4 regions of the Streptomonospora sediminis genome follow, and region 4 is predicted to be linked to each of the others. Evidence: predicted binding sites of a transcription regulator. Region 4 holds the regulator's gene; each other region holds the start of a gene.

Region 1 (7,048 bases), on a different contig from region 4:
AGTCCCCGGGAGAGCACGGCCGAGGCGATGCCCTTGGCCCGGCCCGCTTCGCGCAGCGCCTCGGCGATACCCGGGATCTCGTAGACCAGCAGCGGGCGTGTCGCCTCGGGCGTGGCGTCGGACGGGTTCAGCCCGGTGCCGCCGGTGGTGATGGCGGCGTCGCAGCCCTCCTGCAGGGCGCTGCGGAGGGCATCGCCGACCGGCGGACCGTCAGGCACCACGCGCGGCGGGCCCGCGACGGCAACGCCGTCCAGGCGCACGAGTTCCTCGCGCAGCGCCGCACCGGAGCGGTCGGGGTAGACGCCCGCGGACGCCCGGTTGGAGGCGGTGATGACGGCGACGCGGTAGAGGGCGGTGCCGCCACCGGGTTCGGGTGCCTGCGCTGTGCTCACTGCGACCGCCTCCAGTGGCCGGTCTTGCCGCCGGTCTTCTCCTCCACCCGCACTCCGGTCACCACGGCTTCGGGGTCGATCGCCTTGACCATGTCCACCAGCCCCAGCGCGGCGGTCATCACGCAGGTGAGCGCCTCCATCTCCACGCCGGTGCGGTCGGCCGTGCGCACGGTCGCGCTGATGTGCACGCCTTCGTCGTGCACCTGCAGGTCGACGTCGGCGCCGTGGACCGCGATGGGGTGGCACAGCGGCACCAGGTCGGGTGTGCGCTTGGCCCCCTGGATCCCGGCGATCCGGGCGACCGATAGCGCGTCGCCCTTGGGGATCCGGTGGTCGCGCAGTGCCGCGACGGTCTCCGCCGACAGCAGCACCCGCCCGGTGGCGGTGGCCGTGCGGGCGCTGACGTCCTTGGCCGACACGTCGACCATGCGGGCGTCCCCGGCGGAGTCGAGATGGCTGAGCCCGGATGGATGGTCTTCAGGCATGGTGTGCGTCCTCCTTGGCGGGGTGGTGGGGTGGGGGATCGCGGGGCGGGGCGGAAGCTGCTGCGGGTTCGCTGCCCGATGAGCCGGATGTCAGGGGTGAGCGGGCAACCGCAGGACTTCCACCACGCTGCCTTCGGCCAGTTCGGTGGCCGATTCGGGCACCACGACCAGCGCGTTCGCCTCGGCCAGCGCCGAAAGCTGGTGGGAGCTCTGCCGCGTGGCCGGTTGGACGGTGTAGGCGGTCGGGCCGCCGCTGCCGTCGTACTCCAGTGACGCCCGCAGGAAGGACCGCCGGCCCTGCGGCGAGTGCGGCACCGGCTCCGTCAGCCGCGCGTGCACCGATGGCAGCGGATCGGGGTCCAGTCCCCGCAGCCGGCGCAGCGCGGGCCGCACGAACAGCTGGAAGGAGACGTAGGAGCTGACCGGGTTGCCGGGCAGTGTGAGGATCGGCGTGGCGGAGGGACCGACCGTGCCCGCACCCTGGGGCATGCCCGGCTGCATGGCGACCTTGTCGAAGTGCACCGTGCCCAGCCGCGACAGCACCTCTTTGACCGCGTCGTAGGCGCCCATGCTCACCCCGCCGGTGGTGAGCACGATGTCGGCCTGCACCAGCACGTCCTCGATGGTGCCCATGACGGTGGCGGGGTCGTCGCCGATGAAGCCGTGGCGGTAGGCGGCGCAGCCCTCGTCCAGTGCCGCCGCGGTCAGCATGTAGCTGTTGGACTCCCAGATCTGGCCCGGCCCGATGGGCGAGCCCGGCTCGACCAGTTCGGCGCCGGTCGACAGCACCACCACGCGGGGGCGCGGGTGCACCAGCGCGGAGCCGCGGCCCACGGCGGCCAGCACCGCGAGTTCGCCACCGCCCAGGCGCGCACCGCGCTGCAGGACGCCCGCGCCTTTTTCCACGTCCCCGCCGGCACGGCGGATGGCGTTGCCCACACGGACCGGGCGGTCGATGGCCACGGTGGCCTGGCCGCCATCGGTCCACTCCACCGGCACGACCGCGTCGGCGCCGCTGGGCAGGGGCGCACCGGTCATGATGCGTGCGCAGTGGCCGCGGCGCACGGCGGTGGCCGCGGAGTCGCCTGCGGGGATATCGGCCACAACGGGCAGGCGCACCGGGTTCTCGGCGGATGCCCCGGCGAGGTCGTCGGCGGCCACCGCATAGCCGTCCATCGCGGAGTTGTCGAACTGCGGCAGGGACACCGGGGAGGCCACCGATTCGGCGAGCACGCCGCCATGTGCCCGCAGCAGGTCCAGCTCAATGGGGTCGAGCGGTTCGACCAGGTCCAGGACGTCGCGGAGGTGCTGCTCGACGGTCTTCATCGCTGCTTCCTTCACCCACTGTCGGCGGTGCCGCCGGGTCCGGCGGCGGGTAGGCGGTGCGGCCCCGGCTGCGGACCGCTCAGGCCCCTCCGCCGGACGCCTGGTCGGCGTGCCGGTCGAGGAACTCGCGCATCCACGGCAGGAACTCCGCGGCGAGGTCGGGGCGCTCGCAGGCGAATTCCACCACAGTGCGGAGGTAGTCGATCTTATTGCCGGTGTCGTAGCGCTGCCCGCGGAACAGCACGCCGTGCACCGGTCCGCCGTCGGCGGGTTTGCGTTGGGCCAGCTCAAGCAGCGCGTCGGTGAGCTGGATCTCGCCGCCGCGCCCGGGCGGGGTCTCGCGCAGCACGTCGAACACGGCGGGGTCGCAGATGTAGCGGCCGATGACGGCCCAGCGGCTGGGCGCCTGGTCCACGGCCGGCTTCTCGACGAGGTCGGTGACGGTGACGACGTCCTCTTCACCGGTGGGTTCGATGGCGGCGCAGCCGTAGAGGGAGACCTGCTCGGGGTCGACCTCCATCAGGGCCACAACGCTGCCGCCGTAGGTCTCGCGAACCTGGATCATGCGCTGCAGCAGGGCTTCGCGGCCGCCGATGAGGTCGTCGCCCAGCAGTACCGCGAACGGCTCGTCGCCGACGTGGGATGCCGCGCACAGCACGGCGTGCCCGAGGCCGCGCGGCTCGCCCTGGCGGACGTAGTGCACCTGCGCCAGTTCGCTGGACTCGCGCACCGCGTGCAGGCGCTGGGTGTCGCTCTTGGCCCGCAGCGCCTCTTCGAGCTCGTAGGCGCGGTCGAAGTGGTCCTCGATGGAACGCTTGGAGCGGCCGGTGATCATCAGTACGTCGTCCAGGCCGGCGCCGACGGCCTCCTCGACGACGTACTGGATCGCCGGCTTGTCGACGATGGGGAGCATTTCCTTGGGGGTCGCCTTGGTGGCGGGCAGGAACCGGGTGCCCAGACCGGCCGCAGGTACGACGGCCTTGCCGACACCGGAGGGGCGTGCTGTATCTGTCATGTCGGCACTTTAGGACACCGGCCCGGGCGCGGGTGCCCGGCGCGCGCGTGCGGCTCCGGGGACGGGCAGGGCGCGGGGGTGCGGCGGTCCTGCCGGAACTGCCCGGCGGTTCCTGCGCGCCGCGCCCCGCGGCGGGCGCGCGGCGGGCGCGTGTGCGCGGGGACGGCTCCCGGCTTCGCCGCATGTGCGGACCGCCTGGGAGACTGCGTTGCTGTGACCGCACAGGAATCCAAGCAGGACATGCGCAAACGCATCGTCGCGGCGCGGCGGGCGATGCCCGAGCAGGAGCGGGCGGCCGCCGGGTCGGCGATCCGCGACGCGCTGGCGGACGAGCCGCTGCTCACGACGGGCGGGACGGTGGCCGTCTACTACTCGGTGGGCACCGAGCCCGACACCCGCAAGCTGATCGCGGCGCTGTGGAAACGCGGCACCTACGTGCTGCTGCCGGTCTTCCTTGCCAACGGCGATCTGGACTGGGCGGCCTACGATGGGCCCGACAGCCTGGAGGAGACCCCGATCGGCCTGCTGGAGCCGGCGGGCCACCGCTACGGGCCCGATGCTGTGCGCCGCGCGGCGGCGGTGGTGTGCCCGGCGCTCGCGGTGGACCGCAGCGGGCTGCGGCTGGGCCGCGGGGCGGGCTGCTACGACCGGGCGCTGGCGCGGATCGGCCCCAATACGCGCACGCTCGCGGTGATCTACGACACAGAGTTGGTCGAGTCGGTGCCGGCCGAACCGCACGACCGGCCCGTGGACGGCATCGTGGCTCCGGGCACGGGGATGCGCCTGCTTGCAGCGGGGTGACCCGGCGGCGGCACGGGCCCGGCCGGGGGAACACCCGCGGTCCCCGCTGCGTTGCAGCATGTCGGCAGCGCGGATTCTACGGCGCCACACCCCCGATGTCGCGGTTGCGCTGCCGGACCGCGTAATATTTGGCAGTCGACGGGTGAGAGTGCCAGCGAGGAGGACCCAGTGCCGACGTACCAGTACGCATGCACCGAGTGCGGCTCCGAAATGGAGGTCGTGCAGAGCTTCAGCGAAGACTCGCTGACCGTGTGCCCCGAATGCGAGGGGCGGCTGCGCAAGGTGTACTCCGCGGTGGGCATCGTCTTCAAGGGCTCCGGCTTCTACCGCACCGACAGCAACTCCACCTCCGACAGCTCCACGATGGCGGGTTCCGGCAAGAACGGCGACTCCGCAAGCGGCGAATCGTCGGGCGGCGACTCCGCGAAGAGCGACTCCAAGAGCGAGTCCGCGGGTTCCGGCTCCGGTTCGGACTCCGCCTCGACGAAGTCGGACTCCGCCGGCTCCTCGGGTTCCTCCGGTGGTGCGAAGGAGACCAAGGCCCCGGCCGGCTCCGGCGCCGCTTCGACCTCCAGTTAGGCCCCCGCCGGCCAAGCCGGGCGCCGTCCTCCGGATTCCGGTCGGCGGCCTCCAGCCACGGCCGGGTACCGGGTCCCGGACGCCGGACACTTCAGGGGCCGCCGTTCGTCCGTGCGTGCGTATGGCACGTGCGGCGCCAGGCCTGTGGACGGCGGCGCCGCGGTATGCGGATGGCGGCCTACCGTACGGGCATGCGAACCACTGCCCGGTCCCGTGCCCCAGCCGCCGCCTCGCGCCGCCGCACTCCCGCGGCGCCTGAACACCCGGCCCCGCCCGCCCTGCGCCGCCCGGCGGCCGAACCGTGAGCCCGCTGCCGGCCGCCCCGCGGCCGCTCCGTGCACTCTCCCGCTACCGCAGGCCGCTCGGCGCCCTATGCGCGGCGCTGGCGCTCATCGGCGCTGTGCTGCTCGTGCGCCCGCCGCCCGAACCCGCCACCGCGGTGCTGGTGGCCACCCGCGCCCTCGACGCGCTGTCGCCCGTGGCGTCGGGCGATTTCGCGGTGCGCGCGCTACCGCCCGCCGCGGTCCCCGCACACGCGCTCGGCCCCGGCGATGATCCCGTGGGGCGTTCGCTCACCGGCCCGGTAACCCGGGGCGAGGTCCTCACCCGCGCCCGCATCGCCGAACCTCCCGCGCGCGGCTACGGGCCCGGCCTGGTGGCCGCGCCCGTTCGCCTGCCCGATCAGGGGCCCGCGGCGCTCCTGCGCCCGGGCAGCCGGGTCGACGTGCTGGCCGCAGCCCGCGATCCCGGGTTCGCCGGCGATGCGGGGGTTGCGGGCGGCGGTGCCGGCGGTTCCCCGCCGGCCAGCACCGTCGTCGAGGACCGTCCGGTGATCGCCGTGCCCCAAGCCGGTGCCGATACCGGCACAGGCGGCGCACTGTTCCTGCTCGCGGTACGCCCCGACGAAGCCCGCGCGCTGGCCGGGCATGCAACCGCATCCCGACTGTCCGTGACCATCCGCGGTTGACCTCCCACTACAGGTGGTGGATGCTATCCCGCGGCCCGCCGCGCTGCCTGCACGGCCGCGGCGCCGATAACGCAGGCACCGGCAATACAGGGGGAAGTTCATGAGCGGTTTCAAGCAGTTCCTGCTGCGGGGCAACCTGGTGGATCTTGCGGTCGCGGTTGTGATCGGCGCGGTCTTCGCCGAACTGATCAGCTCGTTCACCGAAGCCTTCATCACGCCGCTGATCGGGATTTTCGGCGGAATCCCCGCCTTCGGCGACCTCTACTTCGAGATCAACGGCAGCCGGTTCCTCTACGGGCAGTTCATCGACTCCGCCCTGAGCTTCCTGCTTACCGCGGCGATCGTGTACTTCCTGGTGGTGCTGCCGATGGCCAAGCTGCTGGAGCGCTACGCCAAGACCGAAGAGGCCACCACGCGCGCGTGCCCCTTCTGCTGCAGCGACATCAGCAAGTCGGCCTCGCGCTGCGCCCACTGCACCTCGGAGGTCGAGCCCGAGACCGCGGCGGTTTGAGCGCCGCCCCGAACAGCGGCGGCGGGCCGCTCAGCTCGCGCTGAGCAGCCCGCCGACCGGCCTTATGCGTGCGGGGCCTCGTACTCCCAGTGCCAGGGCTCGAACGGGTTCGAATACGCCCATTGCGGGTGGAACCAACCCCACTTCTTGGAGTTGTTCTCCAACCAGTTGAACTCCGGGCTCCCCTGGGTCTCCACGCCGCCGCACAGGTCGACCGCGAGCCCCCAGCCGTGGTTGCTGGTGCCGGGCACCGCCGCCATGCCGGGCGGCTTGGTGGAGTAGAGCCGCTCCTGATTGGACAGGTCGCGGTAGGAGCTGGTCAGGCAGAGGTTCTCGCCGAACTCCTCGGAGAACGCCTGGTTCATCTTCAGGAAGTCCACCGCGGCGTCGGCCCGCAGGAACTCGCCGTCCTGGTGCAGCTTGCACAGACTGTCCTGCGGGAGCAGACCGTTGGGGTAGCCCGAGGCGTTGTCGGCGACCGAGGGGTCGCACTCCGCACCGGCGAAGTACGCGTCGGGGTCGAGCCCGCGGTCCTTCAGCTCATTGGTCAGCTCTTCGGTGCTGTCCTCGGACTGGGCGCGCAGGTCCTTGAGGTCCTCCCCCAGTTCGACCCGCTTCAGCTGCGTATCGGTCTGCAACTCCTGCGCTTTCGCAGCCAGTTCGGACTGCTTGTCGCGCGCGTCGTTGGCCTCGTCCAGCAGCTTTTCGCGCTCGTCGGAAAGCTTGAGCACGTGTGTCTCGACCCGGAGGTCCTGGTTCAGCTTTCCGGCGGTCATGATGCCCAGCACGCCCGCGTTGGGCTGCTGGTAGAGCGTGCTCCCGAGCTGCGCCAAAGGTTCGCGCAGCTCTGACAGGCGCAGTTCGGTCTGCTGCATGTCGTGCAGCGTGGAGACCAGTTCTTCTTGGGCGTCGTCCAGTTCTTCCTGCCGCTTGGTGTACTCATCGGTGGCCTTCTCCAGCTCGTCGCGAGCT
Region 2 (7,048 bases), on a different contig from region 4:
GGTCGCAGCGTTCATGGCCGTGTCGTGCTGGGCCTCCAGGCGCTCGGTGACGGCCGCGAGGGACGCGTGGATCTCCTGCGAGCGGGTGTTCAGGCCCTCGACGGCCTCGTCGATGCGGCCGAACCGGGCTTCGGCCCCGGCGGCCAGTCCTTCGAGGCGCTCGGCGAGCCGGTCGATCCGGCCGGCGTTCTGTTCGCCGGACTCCGACAGCTCCTGCATCCGTGTCAGCGCGGTGTCGAGGTGGCCGGTGATGGTGCGGATGTCGGCACGCAGCGCCGACATCTCGGCCAGCGGCTTGACGCGTTCTCCGACCAGCGAGATGTGTTCGGCGAGGGTCTCGGCCCACTCCGGCGGGCGCGAGGAGAGTTCTTCGACCCTGGCCTGGACGTTGGAGACCGACTCGGCGAGCGTGGCGAACTCGCGTTCGCGGAACTCGCGCAGCAGCCACTCCATGCCTTCCAGGCGCTGGCGCATCTCCTCGTTGACCGCGCCCTGCGACTTCTGCTCGGACACCTGGTCCTGCGCGGCGCGCGAGAGAAGGTCCCGCATGCGGTCGGAGATCCCGGTCTGACCTCCCCCGTTGAGGAAGTTGTGGTTGGTCTGTTCCACCGAGGTGCTCCTTTTGGTCTAGCGCCCCCACCCGTTGCGGCCGTGGATGGGCGGTGTGCTCCTGGTCGGCCGGCGACGCGGTATCGGGCACAGGCGCCACCTGGTCCGCTTCCACGGTCAGGGGTGCCCCGATCACGCGCGGTGATGGGCGGGCCCGCAGAGGGAGACGTGCGAACGAGGCGGCCGCCGACCACCCGGATGCGTCGCCGGAAGAATCCAGGATGGGGAGAAAGGGGTCAGCGGGGATCAGTTTAACGACATGAGCCCCGCACACCGGGTTCAAGTGTTAAAGATACGGATTTGCGACTGAAGCGCTCTGCTGAGTCACGCTAGTACCGATCGTGCACTCAGTCACCCCTTGAGGTGCGGGAGTGCGATGTCGGTTATGCGTGGTTTGTCGGTGGCAAAGCTGTGACCTCGGAACACAGTAGGCACAAAGGGCGGTTTCCCACCCGGGTGAGGATCACTGTGACAGATTCCGGACCACTCGGTTTAAGGTCGCGCCGCAGTTTTTCGACATCCACGGCCGATCCGCGTTTCTTAATCGTTACCGTTCCCGCGCCCCGTTGCCGCAGTGCCGCCCGCAGCCGCTTGAGCGAGAAGCCCATGACTTCGTGTACCTCGTAGGCGCGGCAGAAGGGCGTGGGCACCAGGTGCTCGGCGGTGATGTAGGCGATGTCGGGGTCGATCAGCGTGCCGTCCACCAGCGCCGCCGCCTCGGCCACCAGGTGCGAGCGCACCACTGCGTTGTCGGGCTCGTAGAGGTAGCGCGCGGGCGGGCCCACGGGGGCGGGGCCGCCGCCGGGGTCGTCGGCAAGCGTCGCCGGCGCCGCACCGTCGCTGCGCAGCAGGGTGGCGCGCCGCCGGACGGGCCGGCCGGGCAGGCGCCACAGCGCGGTCTCCTTGAGGTCGCCGTCGACCGAGATCCACTCGGCTTCGGCGTCTTCGGGGATGCGCTCGTGCGGGATGCCCGGCGCGGCCTTGACACAGGACGCCGGTGCGCGCCCGGCCAGCTCCATGACGGTGCCCCAGGGCGGAGAGTAGGCGTCGGGGTCGAAGACCCGTCCGCGCGAGCCGCGCCGGGCGGGGTCGCAGAAGACGGCGTCGAAGCCGCCGGGCTCGGCAGCGGCGGCGTCGCCCGCGCGCACGCGGGCGCGGGCGCCCAGCTCCAACGCGGCGATGTTGGCGGCGGCGACGGCGGCGGTCAGCGGGTCGGCCTCGATCCCCTCGACCGCCAGCCCGGCCTCGGCCATGCCGATGGTGTCGGCACCGATGCCGCAGCCCAGGTCGGCCGTTCGCGCTCCCGGGCCCAGCGCCGCGGCGAGCCGGCCGGCGCGGTAGCCGGTGACCGGCAGCCGGGTGGCCTGCTCCAGGCCGGGAGCGGTGAAGAACATGCGCGCGGCGCGCTCACCGAACTTTGCGCGCGCGCGGGCGCGCAGCCGCGCCTGGGTCAGTGCAGCGCCGGCGAGGTCGGCGGGGGAGACGCCCGGCGGGGGGTCGTCGGCGGCGATCGCCTCTTCGGCGTCGCGGCGCAACCGGGTGGCCGCCTTCAGCGGGTCGGCGGCGGCGGATTCGGCGTCGGCGATGGCAAGGACCCTGCGCCCGGCTGGGGTGTGCAGTGCCGTGAACGCCGCGGTCGCGTCGGGTGCGGTTTGCCCGATGGACACCACGATGTTCTCCCGTGACCTGTTGTTTGACGTGCCCTATGGGCCGGGCTAATGTTCCATACTGGCACTCTCCAAGGTAGAGTGCTAATCGCGACGAGGCCGGTCTGGCACCCGCGACGGCAGGCCGCCGTGGTCGCCCCTTTACAAGCATGCCGTTTCGGATTTCGACCCTGAAGGGGGAGGTCACCACCGTGTCGACCGCCACCAAGACTGTGCTCAAGCCGCTTGAGGACCGCGTCGTCGTCAAGACCCTTGAGGCCGAGCAGACCACCGCCTCCGGCCTGGTCATCCCGGACACCGCCAAGGAGAAGCCCCAGGAGGGCGAGGTCCTTTCCGTGGGCCCCGGCCGCTACGACGACCAGAGCGGCAAGCGGATCCCGCTCGACGTCAACGTCGGCGACATCGTTCTGTACAGCAAGTACGGCGGCACCGAGGTCAAGTACGACAACGAGGAGTACCTCGTGCTCTCCGCCCGCGACCTGCTCGCGGTCGTCGAGAAGTAGGGCTTCGGCTCCTGCCGATGCCATGCCTCCCGCCCCGGCCGGCACGCTGCCGGGCGGGGCGGTTTTCATATTCGCCGTACCTGTACGGATAGAGGAAGCTCGCAATGCCCAAGATCCTGGAATTCAGGGACGAAGCCCGGCGCGCCCTTGAGCGCGGCGTCGACCACCTCGCGGACTCGGTGAAGGTCACGCTGGGCCCGCGCGGCCGCAACGTCGTGATCGACAAGAAGTTCGGCGCGCCCACCATCACCAACGACGGTGTCACCGTCGCGCGTGAGATCGAGCTCGACGACCCCTACGAGAACCTCGGGGCCCAGCTCGTCAAGGAGGTCGCGACCAAGACCAACGACGCCGCGGGCGACGGCACCACCACCGCCACCGTGCTGGCCCAGGCGCTCGTGCACCAGGGCCTGCGCAGCGTGGCCGCCGGTGCGTCGCCGATGTCGCTGAAAAAGGGCATCGACACCGCCGCGCAGAAGGTCGCCGACGTCCTGATCGAGCGCGCCCGCGCCGTCGGTGAGCGCGAGGACATCGCCTACGTCGCCACCAACTCCGCCCAGGACGCCCAGATCGGCGACATGATCGCCGAGGCGTTCGACAAGGTCGGCAAGGACGGTGTCATCACCGTCGAGGAAGCCCCGACCATGGGGCTGGACCTCGACTTCACCGAGGGCATGCAGTTCGACAAGGGCTACGTCTCGCCCTACTTCGTGACCGACAACGAGCGCCAGGAAGCCGTCCTGGAGGACGCGCTCATCCTGATCAACCAGGGCAAGATCTCCAGCCTCAACGAGCTGCTGCCGCTGCTCGAAAAGGCCGCCCAGACCAAGAAGCCGCTGCTGGTCATCGCCGAGGACATCGAGGGCGACGCCCTCAGCGCGCTGGTCGTCAACAAGATCCGCGGCGCCCTCAACGTGGCCGCGGTCAAGGCTCCCGGCTTCGGCGAGCGCCGCAAGGCCATGCTGCAGGACATCGCGACCCTGACCGGCGGCCAGGTCATCGCCGAAGAGGTCGGCCTGACCCTGGAGAACGCCGAGCTCGACGCGCTGGGCAGCGCCCGCCGCGTCACCATCACCAAGGACGACACCACGATCGTCGACGGCAACGGTGACCAGAGCGAGGTCGACGACCGGGTCAACCAGATCCGCAAGGAGATCGAGAACAGCGACTCCGACTGGGACCGCGAGAAGCTGCAGGAGCGCCTGGCCAAGCTGGCCGGCGGTGTCTCCGTGCTGCGCGTCGGTGCGGCCACCGAGGTGGAGCTGAAGGAGAAGAAGCACCGCCTTGAGGACGCGATCTCGGCCACCCGCGCCGCGATCGAGGAGGGCATCGTCCCCGGCGGCGGCGCCTCGCTGGTGCACGCCGCTGCGGAGCTCGACGACCTCGGCCTGTCCGGCGACGAGGCCACCGGCGTCAAGATCGTGCGCGACTCCCTGGTGGAGCCGGCCCGCTGGATCGCCGAGAACGGCGGCGCCGAGGGCTACGTCATCACCTACCGGATCGCCGAGCTGCCGGTCGGGCAGGGCTACAACGCCGCCACCGGCGCCTACGGCGACCTGATGGCCTCCGGCATCCTCGACCCGGTCAAGGTCACCCGCTCGGCGGTGCAGAACGCCGCCTCCATCGCGGGCATGCTGCTGACGACCGAGGCCCTGGTCGTCGACAAGCCCGAGGAAGAGGACTCCGAGGGCGGTCAGGGGCACGGCCACGGCCACTGAGCCGCGCCGCCGGTAATCCCACCGCCCGCAACCGGTGCCGGCCACTTGGCCGGTACCGGCCGGGTCCGGGTTTTCGCCCCGCGTCCGCAAGCCCTGCGGGCGCGGGGTTTCGCTTATCATCGCACCCCCTGTTTCGGTACGCGGCGCGCGTCACTTATCGGGCTTTTCCGCCAAATGTGATCATTCTGTTGCTGCACTTGGTGACGTGTAAGTCCGCGCAGCGGGGCATGATGCGTTACGTGACGGATCTACGCGCAGCGGGGGGCCTGCTCGCGGGCCGAGCGGATGCCCTGCGCAGAGCGAACGAGACGGAACTGAACGATCTGACCTCGCTGGCGGTACAGGGCGACGATGGCGCGGTGGACTCGCTGATCCGCGAGGTCCGCCCGATGGTGCTGCGCTACTGCCGCGCAAAGCTCTCCCGGGTCGCCGGGTACGTGCACTACTCCGACGACGTCGCCCAAGAGGTCTGCATCGCTCTGCTCGCGGCGCTGCCCCGCTACGAGGACATGGGGCGCCCGTTCGCCGCATTCGTCTTCGGTATCGCCGCCCACAAGGTGGCCGACGCACTGCGCCGCTCCACCCGCGCCGATGTGCCCACCGATTCCGTGCCCGACTGCGCCGACGACGACCCCGGACCCGAAGAGTCGGTCGTGCGCACCGTCGAAGCCGAGCGGGCGCGGGCCCTGCTCGACGAACTGCCCGAGCAGCAGCGCCGCCTGCTGGTCATGCGGGTCATCGCCGGCCTGACGGCCGACGAGACCGGCCACGCGCTGGGCATGTCGCCCGGCGCCGTGCGCGTGGCCCAGCACCGCGCCCTGGCCCGCCTGCGCAAGGTCGCGGTGGCCAACCGGCTGGTCTGACCGGACCGGTGCCCGCGCCCGTTGCCTCATCCTTCCCGGCTTCCCGAGCCCGACCGCGCGCCCGGGGCCGGCCACCCCGCTCGCGCTGTGAGCCTCGCCACCGGGCGCCGCGGATCGCGGTAGTTCGGCTCCAGGCCGCTTTGCAGCAGATCTAGGATGAAAGAACACGCGCGAGGGGTTGGGAAGAGATATGACGGAGCTGTTCACAGGGCAACCCGGCAAGGTGCTGCCACCAGGACTCACCTACGACGACGTCCTGCTGGTGCCGTCCTACTCGGACCTCCAGCCCGGCGACGCCGACACCACCAGCAGGCTCACGCGCAACATCACGCTGCGCATACCGCTGCTGTCGGCCGCCATGGACACAGTGACCGAAGCGCGCACCGCGGTGGCAATGGCCCGCCAGGGCGGCGCCGGCGTGCTGCACCGCAACCTCTCCGTCGACGAGCAGGCGGGCCAGGTCGACCTGGTCAAGCGCTCCGAGGCCGGCATGGTCACCGACCCGGTCACCTGCAAACCCGACGACACCCTCGCCGACGTCGAGGAACTCAGCGCCCACTACCGCATCTCCGGCGCCCCGGTCACCGACGCCGACGGCAGCCTGCTGGGCATCGTCACCAACCGCGACATGCGTTTCGAGACCAACCGCCTGCGGCCCGTCCGCGAGGTGATGACCCCGATGCCGCTGATCACCGCTCCGGTGGGGGTCAGCCGCGACGACGCGTTCCGGCTGCTGCGCGAGAACAAGGTCGAGAAACTGCCGCTGGTCGACCCCCAGGGCCGGCTGCGCGGGTTGATCACCGTCAAGGACTTCATCAAGAGCGAGCAGTTCCCCGACGCCACCAAGGACGGCGACGGCCGCCTGGTGGTCGGCGCCGCGGTCGGGGTCGGCGCCGAATCCGAGGTGCGCGCGCGTGCGCTGGTCGAGGCCGGGGCCGACTTCATCGTCGTCGACACCGCGCACGGCCACTCCGCCGGCGTCGCCGAGATGATCGCCAAGCTCAAGGCCAACAGCGCGGCCGACATCGTCGCCGGCAACATCGCCACCCGGGCCGGCGCCCAGACCCTGATCGACGCCGGCGCCGACGCCGTGAAAGTGGGCGTGGGGCCCGGCTCGATCTGCACCACCCGTGTTGTCGCCGGTGTTGGTGCGCCGCAGGTCACCGCCGTGATGGAGGCCGCAAAGGCGGCTGGTCCGGCGCAGGTCCCGGTCATCGCCGACGGCGGGCTGCAGTTCTCGGGCGACATCGCCAAGGCCATCGTCTCCGGCGCGAGCACGGTGATGCTGGGCAGCCTGCTCGCCGGTGTCGAGGAGAGCCCGGGCGACCTCGTGTTCATCAACGGCAAGCAGTTCAAGACCTACCGCGGCATGGGCTCGCTGGGCGCCATGCGCGGCTCCTACTCCAAGGACCGCTACTCCCAGGCCGACGTCGCCACCGAGGAGAAACTGATCCCCGAGGGCATCGAGGGCCAGGTCCCCTACCGCGGCCGACTGGCGGCGGTCGCGCACCAGCTCATCGGCGGGCTGCGGCAGTCGATGTGGTACGCGGGCACCCGCACGATCGACGGCCTCCGCGAGCACGGCCAGCTCATGCAGATCACCTCGGCGGGCCTCAAGGAGAGCCACCCGCACGACATCCAGATGACCGTCGAAGCCCCCAACTACCAGGGGCGGCGCTGACCCGCAG
Region 3 (7,048 bases), on a different contig from region 4:
GGTGTCGTAGAGCATGTGGTGCACGAACCACAGGGTCGAGTTGGCCACGCGCGTGTAGGCGTTGGCGAAGGTGTCGGGCGGGATGTCGAGCATCCGCACGCGCATGCCGCCAAGGTCGAACCCGGCCTGGTCGAGCCGTGCCTCGGGGGCGCTCGCCGCGGCCGTGCGGTCGGCGTCGGAGAGGGCGGCGCACACCCACAGCGTGTCGGAGGTGGCCGCCACGGAGCTGAGTCCCGAAACCAGGCCTCCGCCGCCGCGGCGGTAGTCGAGGGAGCCGTCTTCGCTGATCGAGAAGGACACCGGTCCCCTGTTGGAAGCGACGAGGATCTGTGCCTTATCCACCTGATCGCCCACCTCTCACCTTGAATTGCGCCGAAGTTTCATTGCACTACACCGCTGCCGCCCATAACAGGCCCCGCTGCGCGAAGGTGTCATAGGTCTCGCCCGCCGCAGGAGCCCGCAAACACGCGGTGATCGCGCGGATGCGGGCCGGTGGCGGCCGTGCGGGCGCCGGTGTGTGCGGCGCCGCAGGTGGGTGGCTGCTACCCCTGCAGAGCCGTCCGCAGACGTGTTACCCGGATCACCCTCCATGGAAAAACGGGCGAAACGTGGGCTAGAGTAGCCCTCGGATTCGGTTGCGCCCCAGTTCACGGGTTCGCCCGCATCCACCACAACTGCATATTGCTCATCCAGAGGGGTGGAGGGACCGGCCCTGCGAAGCCCCGGCAACCATCTCGGTATGCGTTTCTCGCGATCCTGCGGGGCGGCCGAGGCAGGTGCCAACTCCGGCCTGTGACCAGATCGGTCAGACAGGGAAGATGAGGGGAGACGCCTCGCCATGGCGATAACCGCCACCGAAACGGACACCTTCGCCGCCCGCGCATTCGGCCCCGCCGCCGCGCTCTCCTGCCGCGAATGCGGCCAGCGCTACGACCTCGCCCCGCGCTTCGCCTGCGAGTTCTGTTTCGGCCCCCTTGAGGTGGCATACGAGTTCGGCGACCTCACCCGCGAATCCATCCAGAGCGGGCCGAACAACATCTGGCGCTATGCCGGCCTGCTGCCGGTCCCCGGCAACGTCGCCGACCTGCCCAACATGAACCCGGGCCTGACCCCGCTCGTGCGCGCCGACCGGCTCGCCGCCGAGCTGGGTATGGAGTCCCTGCACGTCAAGGACGACTCCGCCAACCCCACCCACTCCTTCAAGGACCGCGTGGTGGCCATGGCCGTCGAGGCCGCCCGCACCTTCGGATTCCGCACCCTGTCCTGCTCCTCCACCGGCAACCTCGCCGGCGCGGTGGGTGCGGCCTCGGCGCGTGCCGGGTTCCGCTCGTGCGTGTTCATCCCGGCCGGCCTCGAAGAGGGCAAGATCGTCATGGCGGCCGTCTACGGCGGCCGGGTGGTGGCCATCGACGGCAACTACGACGACGTCAACCGGTTCTGCTCGGAGCTGATCGGCGATCCCGCCGGCGAGGACTGGGGCTTCGTCAACGTCAACCTGCGCCCCTTCTACGCCGAGGGCTCCAAGACCCTGGCCTACGAGATCGCCGAGCAGCTGGGCTGGCGGCTGCCCGAGCAGATCATCGTCCCCATCGCCTCGGGCTCCCAGCTCACCAAGATCGACAAGGGCTTCCGCGAGCTCATCGACCTCGGCCTGGTCGAGGACCGCCCCTACAAGATCTTCGGCGCCCAGGCCACGGGCTGCTCGCCGGTCGCCCAAGCCTATGAGCAGGGCCACGACGTCATCCAGCCCGTCAAGCCCGACACCATCGCCAAGTCGCTGGCGATCGGCAACCCCGCCGACGGCCCCTACGTGCTCGACGTCTGCCGGCGCACCGGCGGCGCGGTCGTCCACGTCGACGACGCGGCGGTGGTCGACTCCATCTCGCTGCTGGCCCGCACCGAGGGCGTCTTCGCCGAGACCGCCGGCGGGGTCACCACCGGCGTGCTGCGCAAGCTGCTCGACGACGGCGTGCTCGACCCCGCGGCCGAGACCGTCGTCCTCAACACCGGTGACGGCCTGAAGACCCTCAACGCGGTCGAGGCCGGAGTCACCGCCACCATCAAGCCTTCCCTGGACGCCTTCAAGGACGCCGGGCTGCTGTAGCCCCGCTGCGGCCCTGGTCGGGCCCTGCCCCGTCCGAGCCCTCGGGCCACCGCGAAGAGCCGGCCGGCAAGCTAGCAAGTCAAGGAGTAATCCGCAGTCATGAGTGTCAGTGTCCGAGTTCCGACCATCCTGCGCACCTACACCGCGGACGCGGCCGAGGTCAGCGCCGAAGGCGCGACCGTCCAGGCGGTACTGGCCGACCTGGAGGCCAGGTTCCCCGGCATCCGCGCGCGGATCGTCGACGATGCCGGCAAGATCCGCCGCTTCGTCAACGTCTACGTGGGCGACGAGGACGTCCGCTTCGCCCAGGGCATGGACACCCCGACCGAGTCGGGCACCCAGGTCTCCATCATCCCGGCCGTGGCCGGGGGCTGCTGAACCGCCGCGCCCTCGGGGCGCGCGCCCGCGCGGTCCGCGCCCGGTTCGGCCCCGCCGGTGTACGGCCCGGCCGAGCCCGGTTTGCGCGCGGCCGCGCCGCCTGCCGCAGCCCGCGCCGCGCCTCCCCGGAGGCACGGCGCGGGCTTTGTGCTGCGTAGGGGACCGGCCGCCGGCCGGCGGCGGACACGGGCGGGCGCGCGGGCAGGCGGCGTTGACCTGCGGGTAACCCTGCGGAGAACTCTGGCGAAGGCGTTTGCACTCGCATGGGGAGAGTGCTAAAAATAGGTTCGTTAGCACTCTGCGAACCGGAGTGCTAATCACTGGTTCGAGGCGATGAGGCCGCGGTCTCCGGCAGAGGGGTTGCCCGGGTCCACCGCGGTCGTCCGTCGCGGGCGTCGGCTCGTACCTTCGCGTATCAGCCCGGTCTCGGGAGGACAGGAAGTCTATGGCAGCCAAACTGATCGCGTTCGACGAGGAGGCCCGCCGCGGCCTCGAGCGCGGCATGAACCAGCTTGCTGACGCAGTAAAGGTCACGCTTGGCCCGAAGGGCCGCAACGTGGTGCTGGAGAAGAAGTGGGGCGCCCCCACCATCACCAACGACGGTGTCTCCATCGCCAAGGAAATCGAGCTCGAGGACCCCTGGGAGAAGATCGGGGCCGAGCTCGTCAAGGAGGTCGCCAAGAAGACCGACGACGTCGCCGGTGACGGCACCACCACCGCCACCGTGCTCGCCCAGGCCATGGTGCGCGAGGGCCTGCGCAACGTCGCGGCCGGCGCCAACCCGGTCGGCCTGAAGCGCGGCATCGAGTCGGCCGTCACCCGCATCAGCGAGGAACTGGCCAACCTCTCCAAGGACGTCGAGACCAAGGAGCAGATCGCCTCCACCGCCTCGATCTCGGCCGGCGACTCCCAGATCGGCGACGCCATCGCCGAGGCCATGGACAAGGTCGGCAAGGAAGGCGTCATCACGGTCGAGGAGGGCCAGACCTTCGGGCTGGAGCTTGAGCTCGCCGAGGGTATGCGCTTCGACAAGGGCTACATCTCGCCCTACTTCGCCACCGACCTGGAGCGCATGGAGACGGTGCTTGAGGACCCCTACATCCTCATCGCCAACCAGAAGATCTCCAACAACAACGACTTCCTCCCCATCGTCGAGAAGGTCCTGCAGGCGGGCCGTCCGCTGATGGTCATCGCCGAGGACGTCGAGAGCGCCGCTCTGCAGACCCTGGTGGTCAACAAGGTGCGCGGCACCTTCAAGTCCGTCGCCGTGAAGGCCCCGGGCTTCGGCGACCGCCGCAAGGCCCAGCTTGAGGACATCGCCGTGCTGACCGGCGGCCAGGTCATCACCGAAGAGGTGGGGCTGAAGCTGGAGAACACCGAGCTGGACATGCTCGGCCGCGCCCGCAAGGTCGTCGTCACCAAGGACGAGACCACCATCGTCGACGGTTCCGGCGACGCCTCCACCATCTCCGGCCGTGTCAGCGAGATCCGCAACGAGATCGAGCGCACCGACTCCGACTACGACCGCGAGAAGCTGCAGGAGCGCCTGGCGCGCCTGGCCGGCGGCGTCGCGGTCATCAAGGCCGGTGCCGCCACCGAGGTCGAGCTCAAGGAGCGCAAGCACCGCATCGAAGACGCGGTCCGCAACGCCAAGGCCGCCGTTGAAGAGGGCATGCTGCCCGGCGGTGGCGTGGCGCTGCTCCAGGCCGGCGTTCCCGCCTTCGAGAAGCTGGACCTGCAGGGCGACGAGTCGATCGGCGCCGACATCGTGCGCCGCGCGATCGAGGAGCCGCTGAAGCAGATCGCCATCAACTCCGGCCTTGAGGGCGGCGTTGTTGCGGAGAAGGTGAAGAACCTCGAAGCCGGCATCGGGCTGAACGCGGCCACGGGCGAGTACACCGACCTGTTCAAGGACGGCGTCATCGACCCGACCAAGGTCACCCGTTCCGCGCTGCAGAACGCGGGCTCCATCGCGGGCCTGTTCCTCACCACCGAGGCCGTCATCGCCGAGAAGCCGGAGAAGGCCGCTGCGGCCGCTCCGGACGCCGGCGGCATGGGCGGTATGGACTTCTAGGACCCTCCACCCGGAGGTCCGCGAGTCCGATACGCGAACCCGCTTCGCCTGCGACGATCGGGCGGTCCCCACCCATGGGGGCCGCCCGATTCGGCGTTTGCGGGGGTGCGAACCGCCCGCCTGCCGAACGGTCCACCCGCCGACTGGCCGAACCGGCGCCTGCGCCGCGATCGCCGGGGGTGCCGGTGGTAGCGTCAGGTCCGCCTCCGCGGTGCGCTGAGCGAGCAGGGCACGGTCCGCACGGCCGCGGCGCGCGCCGCGGCGGAGGCGCGGCGACCAGCACAGGAGTAAGTCCACCATGACCGCATCCCGGATCCGCCCCGACGACCCCACGGCAGTGCTCGGCGCCGTGGAAGCAGCCACCGGCCGCCTGCTGCAGACGGCGGTCGACATCCGCCCCGACCAGATCGGGGACCCTTCGCTACTGCCCGGATGGACGCGCGGCCACGTGCTGGCGCACGTCTCGCGCAGCGCCGAAGCGATGCTCCGGATGATGGAGGGCGCGCGCGAGAACCGCCAGGCCGGCATGTACCCCAGCGCCGAGGCCCGCGAACGCGACATCGAGGACGGCGCCGCGCGGGGCCCCGAGGACCAGGCCGCCGACCTCAAGGACACGGCCGATCGGATAGCCGAGGTCATCCGGGATTTCCCCGCACAGGCGTGGTCCTTCGAACTCAAGCACCGCTCCGGGCTGGTCTTCCCTGCCGGGCGGGTCCCGTGGCTGCGGCTGGCCGAGGTGGAGTACCACCACGTCGACCTGGACCTGGGCTACGGCCCCGGCGACTGGCCCACCGAATTCGTCGAAGTTGAGACCCGGAAACTGACCGAGCGCTTCGCCGCCGACGAAGAACTGCCGCCCGTCCTGCTCCGCGACACCGCGACCGACCGGCACCGAGTACCGCATCGGCGCCGCCGCGGGCCCCGCGGTGACCGCCCAGGGCCCGGCGGGCGAACTCCTCGCGTGGCTCTCGGGCCGCGCCGACGGCGCCCGCCTCACCGTGCACCGCGGCGGCACCCCGGTCGGCGACCCCGCCGCCGTGCTGCCGGCGCTGCCCGCGATGCTCTAAGCCCTGCACGGCGATGATCATGCAGAAATGACTGTCTCAGCTTTGAAATCCCGGCATTTCTGCAGGGCCGGCGCGTCGCCCGCCGCACCGGCCCCGCCGAACGGATGTGCAGGCGTGTTGTTGGTCACAATTTTGTGTGCCGCAGATGGGCATCTGCCATGTCACCGGCTTTGTTCGCGAAGTGCGATCGGGTTGCGTGTCCGAAGCAGCAGGAAGGGGCTCGATTCCTGCGGGTCGGGGCCCGCCATGCGCTGCGGTTATCCGGCCAATCGGTATTTCCGCATCGAGTACCATCCGCCGTAAATGGCGTAATACCCCGTGCAATGGAGTCCCCGATGAAATACCTGGTGCGCTCGAATCCTGTTCTGAACGACGCGGTGTTCCTGCTGCTGCGGATCTGTATCGGCGTGGTCTTCATCGGCCACGGCTGGGACAGGCTGGCCAACATGGATGTGGCCCGCGCCGCCCACATCGCCCCGGGGCTGCGCGAGATGGGGATTCCGCTGCCGGACCTCGTCGCCCCCTACCTGGCCTACGGCGAGCCGATCTGCGGTGCGCTGGTCCTGCTGGGCGTGCTGACACGGCTCGGTGCGGCCGTGCTCACCTTCAACATGCTCGGCGCCTGGTTCTTCGTGCACAGCTCCGCGGGGCTGATGGTGGCCAACAACGGCTACGAGTACGTCATGGTGCTGTCCGCGGTCGGCCTGCTGCTGGTGGTGTGCGGCCCGGGCCGGTTCAGTATCGACGCGTTGCTGGCCCGCGCCGGCGGCTCCGACGGCTCCGGTGCGGACCGGCCCGCCCACCGCGCGGGCGCGGCTTGAGCGCAGCGGCGGGCAACCCGTCGGCCGGCCGGTAGCGCCGGGGGCTCCGGGGGCCGGCCGGTAGCGCCGGGGGCTCCGGGGGCCGGGGTCCCCGGCGCTACCGGCCCCCGGCAATCCGCGGATCCGGGGAAGACGCCGGCCATACGGCAAGCCGGGAAGCTGGAAGCCGGGAAATCCGGCAATCAGCCGGAACCGCCCAGCCGTCGCCGGCGTCCAACCGCACCGTGCAGGATTTTTTCAACACGGCACCGATCGTGGTCAAGCAGCCCAAGCGCTTCTTCATCGACGAGTCGGAGTACCACTGCTACGACCGGTTCGGCCACCACATCGCCCACGTGCACGAGGTCGGCCTGAGCGGCGGCATGCAGGCGCTGCGGTTCGCGGTCGGCAACACCGCGGGGTTCCAGCGCAAGCTGATGGTGAACGACGCGTGGCGGCGGCCGCGGCTCTACATCGAGAAGTCGTGGGCGATGTTCACCGCGACCACCTTGATCGCCCAGCCCGACGGTCGGCCGATCGGCTACATCGACCAGGACTTCAAGTTCTTCAAAGCCGGCTTCAGGCTGCTGGACCCGTGGAAGCGGCACATCGGCACGATCAGCGG
Region 4 (7,048 bases):
GCGCCCACAGCCATGTCGGCGGCACCCGCTGGTGGAACGTCAAGCACCCGGCCGCCTACGCGGCCCGGCTGGCCGAGGACCGCTCGCCCGGCCACGCCCGCGAGATCCTCGGCGCCGCCGACCGCCGCTTCGAGCGGATCATGCTCGAGCTGCGCCTGGCCGAAGGGTGCCCGCTGGACCTGCTCGACGCGCAGGGGCGGGCCGCCGCGGAACGGGCGGTGGGCGACGGACTGCTCGATGCGGCCGCACACGCCGACGGCCGCGCCGTCCTCACGCGGCGCGGACGCCTACTGGCCGACGCCGTGGTGCGCGACCTCACCTGACCGCGCCCGGGATCCGGGCCGGTGCCGCGGCCCGGGCAGGCCGCGGCGTCCCCCCCGCTCGGCGGCGGTGCCGGGTGCTATTTCAGCATCGGGATGGTCATCGGGTACTTGTACCACTCGCCCTTGTTGGCGGCCACGGCGGCCATGATGCTGAAGATGATCGCGACCACGATCACCGCCAGCCAGGTGAAGATGCCGATGATGACGAACATCAGCACCCACGAGACGACCTGTCCGATGAACATGGTCATCTGGAAGTTGAACGCCTGGGCCGCCTGATTGCGGACGAAGGGCGACTCGTCCTTCTTCACCAAGTAGAGGATCAGCGGCAGCAGCCAGGTGGTGAACAGCCCGCCCAGGTGGGCGATGAGCGCCATGGTGCGCTCTTCGGAGTTGGGCGGGTACTCGCCGCCGGGCTGTCCGTAGGGCTGCTGGTAGCCGGCCGCCGGCACCGGCGGGTAACCCGGCTGCTGGCCGTAGCCGGGGTGCTGGCCGTAGCCGGGTTGCGGCCCGGACTGCTGGCCGGGGTAGCCCGGGCCGTAGCCGGGCTGGGGCCCCGACTGGGGGCCGTAGTTGGGGTCGACCCCGGGAGGCGGGCCGTAACCGCCGGGGTAGTTCTGGTAGTCGCCTTGGCCGCCGTTGGGCTGGTTGGGCTGAGGTGGGTAGCTCATGGTCTCCTCTGTCGGGTCTGCCCCAGCGGCCGCCGGGGCGATGCGGCCGGGGCATCCGGCAGCGGGCTCTCCCGTCGCTGCCCGAACACCCCGGCTGCTGGAGGTCTCGCTGGTGAGACGCTTCCACGGGGGCCGCGGTTCCGCTGCGGGGCGGACGAAGACTCAGCCGGCCGCCTGTCCCAGCGGGTTATTTCACCATGCGGATCGACACCGGGTAGCGGTACTGGACTCCCCGGTTGACGCTCAGCGCGGCCAAGGCGCCGAACACGATCGAGGCTACCCAGATCACGGCGATCACGACGGAACCGATCCAGGAAATCCCGGGTACGAACACGCCGAGCCCGATGTAGACCACCCAGGCTATGAGGTAGGGGATAAGCAGGGTGAGCTGGAAGTTCAGCGCCTCGCTGGCCTGGCTGCGGACGAACGGGGAGTCGTTGCGCTTCACCGCGAAGATGATGAGGGCGGGCAGCCAGCCGAAGCACGAGAGGATGACGCCGGAGAGGTGGGCGATCATCGCCCAGGTTGCATCGTCGGAGGCGCCGGACTGCGGCGGGTAGCCCTGCGGGGCGCCGGGGTAGCCGTGCTGGCCGGGGTGACCACCGGGTTGGCCGGGTTGGCCGGGCATGGCGCCGGGCGCCGCGCCCTGCGGAGCGCCGGGGAAACCGCCCTGCTGCTGCTCATAGCCCTGCTGGGGGGACTGCGGCGCGCCCGGTTGTTGTTGCGGCTGCTGCGGCGCGTAGCCGGGCTGGGGCTGTCCGTATCCCGCGGGCGGCTGTTGCTGCTGCTGATAGGGCGCCTGGCCGTAGCCGGGCGGCGCATAGCCGGGCTGCGGCGCCTGCTCGGGCGCGTAGCCGGGCGGGGGCTGCTGCGGTTGGTACCCGGGCTGGCCGCCCGTGGGTTGGCCGTAGCCGGGCTGGGCACCGCTCGGCTGCCCGTATCCGGGCTGGCCGCCGCTGGGCTGTCTGTAGTCCGGTTGCCCGTAATCCGGTTGTCCGTATCCGGGTTGGCCGCCGCTGGGCTGGCCGTACCCGGGTGGGGGCTGCTGCGGCTGCTGGTATCCGGGTTGGCCGCCGCTGGGCTGTCTGTAGTCCGGCTGGCCGTAATCCGGTTGTCCGTATCCGGGTTGGCCGCCGCTGGGTTGGCCGTACCCGGGTGGGGGCTGCTGCGGCTGCTGGTATCCGGGCTGCCCGCCACTGGGCTGGTCGAATGCAGGCTGGCCGTACCCGGGCTGCCCGCCACTCGGTTGGCCGTAATCCGGTTGTCCGTATCCGGGTTGGCTGCCGCTGGGTTGGCCGTACCCGGGCTGCGCGTATCCCGGCTGGCCGCCGCTCGCTTGGTCGTATCCGGCCGCCTGGTCGTATCCAGGCTGTCCGTAACCGGGCCGTTCATATCCGGGCGGCTGTTCTTCGGTGCCCGCCTGCCCCTGGCCGGGCTGCCCGTCAGAGGGAGCGCGGCCGGGCGCCGGCTGTTCACCGGAGGGCCCCTCCTGGGGCTGTGGTCGGTTGGGCGGGGTCTCGCTCATCTTGTCCCTTGGCTGTGCCGATTGCGTTGGGCTGATAGTGCCATCCTGTGCCCCTGCAGGCCACCCCGCGCCCGGGGCGCGCGGTACTCTCCGGACACGCCTAGTCTTGCACCCCCTGCGCCGCCGTGACGAAGTCGATGAGCTCTTCGACCCGGCCGAGGAGCTCCGGTTCGAGGTCGGCGAAGCTGCGCACGCAACCCAGGATCCGCCGCCATGCCTCGCCGGGTTCCTCGCTGCTCCCCAGCGCCTGCAGCACACCCTCTTTCCACGGGATGCCGCGCGGCACCTGCGGCCACGCCGTGATTCCCAGAGCCGCCGGCTTGACCGCCTGCCAGACATCGACGAAGGGGTGGCCGGTGACCAGTACATGGGGCGAAGAGATCTGCTCGGCGATCCGGCTCTCCTTGGTGCCCGGCACCAGATGGTCCACCAGGACCCCCAGCCGGCGCTGCGGACCCGGCTCGAAATCCGCGACGATCGCGGGCAGGTTGTCCACGCCTTCCAGATATTCCACGACCACGCCCTCGACGCGCAGGTCGTGTCCCCACACCTGCTCGACGAGTTCGGCGTCGTGGACCCCCTCGACGTAGATGCGGCTCTCGCGGGCCACGCGCGAGCGCGCCCCCCGCACGGCGATCGAGCCCGAGGCGCTGCGGGCAGGGCGCGCGGGCGCCGCCGACGGCCGCACCGCGGTGACCGGGCGGCCGTCGACGAGGAACCCGGCGGGTTCCAGGTCGAAGACGCGGTGGCGGCCGTTGCGGTCCTCCAGGGTCACCGTCCGCTTGTCCCAGCTGACGACCGCGCCGCAGAACCCTTCGTCGGCGGACTCCAGGACGAGTCCGCGCTCCAGGGCCACCTCGGCGACGGCCCCTTTGCGAGGCCGGCGCCAGTCCTGCGCCAGGACATCGCCGCTGTACCGTTTGCCCGGGCTGCCGGTTGAACCGTCGTCACCCTTGCCGGAATTGGTGCGCACGGCGGGAGTGTACCGGTGCAGGTGCCGGTGCGCCGGGTGCCGCCGGCGCGTTCCGGGCCGCGGGCCGTGCCCGACCAGCCCCCGCACACCCCCGGCGCGCCGCGGCTTCCGGCGACCTGCTTTCCCGGCCGCCTTGCGGAACGGCATAGAATTAGCACTTGAGACCATGGAGTGCCAGGAGGTGAGTGCGTGCTCGACGACCGGAAGCTGTCTGTGCTGCGGGCGATCGTCGAGGATTACGTGTCCACGAACGAGCCCGTTGGGTCGAAGGCGCTCTCGGATCGGCACACGCTCGGTGTCTCCCCCGCCACCATCCGCAACGACATGGTGGCGCTGGAGGAGGACGGCTACATAGCCCAGCCGCACACCAGCGCAGGCCGGATCCCCACCGACAAGGGCTACCGGTTGTTCGTCGACCGGTTGTCGACGGTCAAGCCGCTCTCCGGCGCCGAGCGCCGCGCCATCGAGACCTTCCTCGGCGGTGCGGTCGACCTCGACGAGATCGTGGGGCGCACCGTGCGCCTGCTGGCACAGCTCACCCGCCAGGTGGCGGTGGTCCAGTACCCGTCCCTCACCCGCTCTTCAGTGCAGCACGTGGAGCTCGTCCCGCTGGGCCGCCAGCGCGTGATGATGGTTCTCATCACAGACACCGGCCGGGTCGAGCAGCGGGTGATCGACGGTTTGGAGGGAGTCGGCGAGGAGGCCGTCGACAGCCTCCGCCAAATGCTCAACCGGGCGCTGGTGGGCAAATGGCTCACCGACGTCCCGTTCGCGGTCGAGGACCTGCCTGCTCAGGTACCGCCGGACGACCGCGCGCTTGCGGTCGCCGTGCTTTCGGTACTGCTGGAGAGTCTGGTCGAGCGTCACGACGAGAAGATCGTGCTAGGCGGGACTTCGAATCTCGCCGCGATGGATTTCTCGGCTAGCCTGCGGGGAGTACTCGAGGCATTGGAAGAAAACGTCGTCCTGCTCCGTTTGCTCGGGGAGATGGGCGACGCATCATCCATGCTGACAGTGCGCATTGGCGCCGAGAACTCTCACGAGGGTCTGCGGACCACGTCGATCGTCTCCGCCGATTACGGAATCGGCGACCAGCCTCTGGCCAAGATCGGTGTGGTGGGCCCGACCCGAATGGACTATCCAGGAACGATGGGAGCGGTACGCGCTGTGGCTCGGTACCTCGGACAGATACTTGCGGGGCAGTAAGTGGCGAGAGACTACTACGAGATCCTCGGGGTGCGGCGCGACGCATCCAAGGACGAGATCAAAAAGGCGTATCGGCGGCTCGCCCGCGAACTCCACCCGGACGTCAACCCGGACCCGGCCACGCAGGATCGCTTCAAGGAAGTGACCCAGGCCTACGAGGTCCTCTCCGACGACAGCAAGCGCCGGATGTTCGACATGGGCGCCGACCCCTTCGCGCCCTCCGGCGGGGGTGGCGGCGCAGGCGCCGGCGGGTTCGGCGCCGCGGGCGGATTCCCCTTCGACGACATCATGAACGCCTTCTTCGGCGGCGGTGGCCAGCCCGGCGGTGCCGGGCGCAGCCCCCGCGACCGGGCGCGGCGCGGGCGCAGCATCAAGGTCCGCATCGAGATGGACCTCTCCGAGACCGCGTTCGGCGTGACCAAGGACGTCACCTTCCCCACAGCGGTGTTGTGCAACACCTGCCAGGGCGAGGGCACGGCCAAGGGCAGCCAGCGCAAGACATGCGACATGTGCCAGGGCCGCGGCGAGGTCTCGCAGGTCGCGCGTTCCTTCCTGGGCCAGGTCATGACCACGCGGCCGTGCCCGCAGTGCTCCGGCCAGGGCACGATCATCACCGACCCCTGCGCTGATTGCTCCGGCGAGGGCCGGCAGCGCGAGAAGGTCACCCGCAAGGTGCAGATCCCTGCGGGTGTCGAGGACGGCACCCAGATCCAGCTCGCCGGCGAGGGCGAGGTCGGACCCAACGGCGGCCCGCGCGGCGACATCTTCCTGGAGATCGTGCAGCGGCCGCACCCGACCTTCGAACGGCGCGGCGACGATCTGCACTGCACCATCACGGTGCCGATGACCGCGGCGGCCCTGGGCGCCTCGTTCACCTTCGACACCCTTGACGGCACCGAGCAGATCGACCTGCGGCCGGGTACCGGTTCCGGGCACGTCATCACGCTGCCGGGCCGCGGTACGCGCCACCTCGACTCCAGCGGGCGCGGCGACCTGATGATCCAGGTCGACGTCGAGACCCCCGCCAAGCTGGACGAGGAGCAGGAGGCGCTGCTGCGCAAGTTCGCCGAGCTTCGCGGCGAGGACCAGCCGCCCGGCAAGTTCAGCCCCGGCCACGGCGGCCTGTTCTCCAAGCTGCGCGACGCCTTCGGCGCGCGCTGACCATCTGCCCGCCACAACAGCAGCGACCTGCTGCCGGGTTGCCGACTACAGCGGGCCGGTGCCGCCCTTCGCGCGGCGCCGGCCCGCACTTGTGCCGGGCCGTTGCGCCCGGCAGGAGCGCCCGTCAGTGGAATCGGGGTAAGCGTGACACCTCCGGTCTTCCTCAGCGAGCCCGGTGAACTGGCCGGCGACACCGTTGTGCTGTCCGGACCCGAGGGCAGGCACGCCGCTGCGGTGCGCCGTGTCGCGGCGGGCGAGACCATCCACCTGGTCGACGGCGCGGGCACCCGGGCGCGCTGCCGGGTGGTCGAGGCCGGCGGCGACCGCGTGGTCTGCGCGGTCCAGGAGCGCGGTGCCGACCCCCGGCCCAGTCCGAGCCTGACCGTGGTCCAGGCGCTGCCAAAGGGCGACCGGGGGGAACTCGCGGTCGAGGTCATGACCGAAGCGGGCGTCGACCGCATCGTGCCTTGGGCCGCCGAGCGGTGCATCACGCGCTGGAAACCGGAGCGCGCGGCCAAGTCGCTGGCCAAGTGGCGCTCCACGGCCCGCGAGGCCGCCAAGCAGTCGCGGCGCAGCCGGATCCCCGAGGTGGCCGAGCCGGCCGGGATCGGCGAGGTCTGTGCGCGGGTGGCGGCGGCCGGAGCCGGGATCGTGCTGCACGAGGACGCCGGCAGCCGGCTGTCGGGCGTGCCGCTGCCCGATCCGCTGGTCGCGCCGGAGGGCCCGGGAAGCGGCGGCGATCCGGTTGCCGATGAGATCGTCGTGGTGGTCGGCCCCGAAGGCGGTTTCGCTGAGGGCGAACTGCGCGCGTTGGACACCGCCGGAGCGATGCGCGCCTTGCTGGGCCCGACGGTGCTGCGCACCTCGACAGCGGGGGTGGCCGCCTTGGCCGTGCTGCAGGCCCGCTGCGGCCGGTGGTGACACCGGCCCGGTCGGCCGCAGCACACGCGGCCGCGCGCCGCCCGCTTAGCCGGCGGACAACCGTTCGGTCGTCGCCGCGTGCCCCGCATGCACCGCGTTCCGGCGGGGCGCGGCGGTCCGGGGGGTCACTCGGTGTCGAGGATCGGGTCGTCGCCGGTGGCGGTGTCGTCGGGGCCGGTGGTGGGCGTGCCGCCATCGCCGGCGGAGTCGTCCTCGCCGGAGGTGTCGCCGGGCGGTGTGGTGGAGTCGCCGGTGGAGCCGTCGCCGG

What was found. The regulator HrcA, encoded in region 4, represses chaperone genes, less so after heat shock. The targets are predictions, from matches to a motif close to TTGGCACTCTCNNNNNGAGAGTGCCAA.
Region 1: a site for HrcA is predicted at 4,148-4,174, ahead of ACYVD5_RS00170 (FmdB family zinc ribbon protein). Genes of this name have one in related genera too.
Region 2: a site for HrcA is predicted at 2,338-2,364, ahead of groES (co-chaperone GroES). Genes of this name have one in related genera too.
Region 3: a site for HrcA is predicted at 2,735-2,761, ahead of groL (chaperonin GroEL). Genes of this name have one in related genera too.

Annotation. Positions count from the first base shown of each region.
Region 1 is NZ_BAAGYZ010000001.1:31,640-38,687, reverse strand. Features, by position in the region: gene ACYVD5_RS00195 (MogA/MoaB family molybdenum cofactor biosynthesis protein) at 1-392, opposite strand, end outside; gene moaC (cyclic pyranopterin monophosphate synthase MoaC) at 389-877, opposite strand; gene glp (molybdotransferase-like divisome protein Glp) at 968-2,203, opposite strand; gene galU (UTP--glucose-1-phosphate uridylyltransferase GalU) at 2,283-3,218, opposite strand; gene ACYVD5_RS00175 (5-formyltetrahydrofolate cyclo-ligase) at 3,459-4,019, shown strand; gene ACYVD5_RS00170 (FmdB family zinc ribbon protein) at 4,188-4,598, shown strand; gene ACYVD5_RS00165 (CpaB family protein) at 4,900-5,565, shown strand; gene mscL (large conductance mechanosensitive channel protein MscL) at 5,666-6,076, shown strand; gene ACYVD5_RS00155 (D-alanyl-D-alanine carboxypeptidase family protein) at 6,139-7,048, opposite strand, start outside.
Region 2 is NZ_BAAGYZ010000005.1:54,825-61,872, reverse strand. Features, by position in the region: gene ACYVD5_RS00910 (apolipoprotein A-IV repeat region-like domain-containing protein) at 1-609, opposite strand, end outside; gene ACYVD5_RS00905 (class I SAM-dependent methyltransferase) at 993-2,270, opposite strand; gene groES (co-chaperone GroES) at 2,468-2,779, shown strand; gene groL (chaperonin GroEL) at 2,884-4,497, shown strand; gene ACYVD5_RS00890 (sigma-70 family RNA polymerase sigma factor) at 4,737-5,360, shown strand; gene guaB (IMP dehydrogenase) at 5,551-7,041, shown strand.
Region 3 is NZ_BAAGYZ010000005.1:185,823-192,870, reverse strand. Features, by position in the region: gene ACYVD5_RS01470 (alpha,alpha-trehalose-phosphate synthase (UDP-forming)) at 1-342, opposite strand, end outside; SAM riboswitch class I at 683-825, shown strand; gene thrC (threonine synthase) at 839-2,104, shown strand; gene ACYVD5_RS01460 (MoaD/ThiS family protein) at 2,204-2,482, shown strand; gene groL (chaperonin GroEL) at 2,928-4,556, shown strand; gene ACYVD5_RS01450 (maleylpyruvate isomerase family mycothiol-dependent enzyme) at 4,855-5,640, shown strand; gene ACYVD5_RS01445 (DoxX family protein) at 5,959-6,444, shown strand; gene ACYVD5_RS01440 (phospholipid scramblase-related protein) at 6,669-7,048, shown strand, end outside.
Region 4 is NZ_BAAGYZ010000112.1:71,612-78,659, forward strand. Features, by position in the region: gene hemW (radical SAM family heme chaperone HemW) at 1-323, shown strand, start outside; gene ACYVD5_RS21705 (DUF4870 domain-containing protein) at 401-994, opposite strand; gene ACYVD5_RS21710 (DUF4870 domain-containing protein) at 1,182-2,519, opposite strand; gene ACYVD5_RS21715 (DUF3097 domain-containing protein) at 2,620-3,420, opposite strand; gene hrcA (heat-inducible transcriptional repressor HrcA) at 3,682-4,698, shown strand; gene dnaJ (molecular chaperone DnaJ) at 4,699-5,859, shown strand; gene ACYVD5_RS21730 (16S rRNA (uracil(1498)-N(3))-methyltransferase) at 6,004-6,780, shown strand; gene ACYVD5_RS21735 (hypothetical protein) at 6,906-7,048, opposite strand, start outside.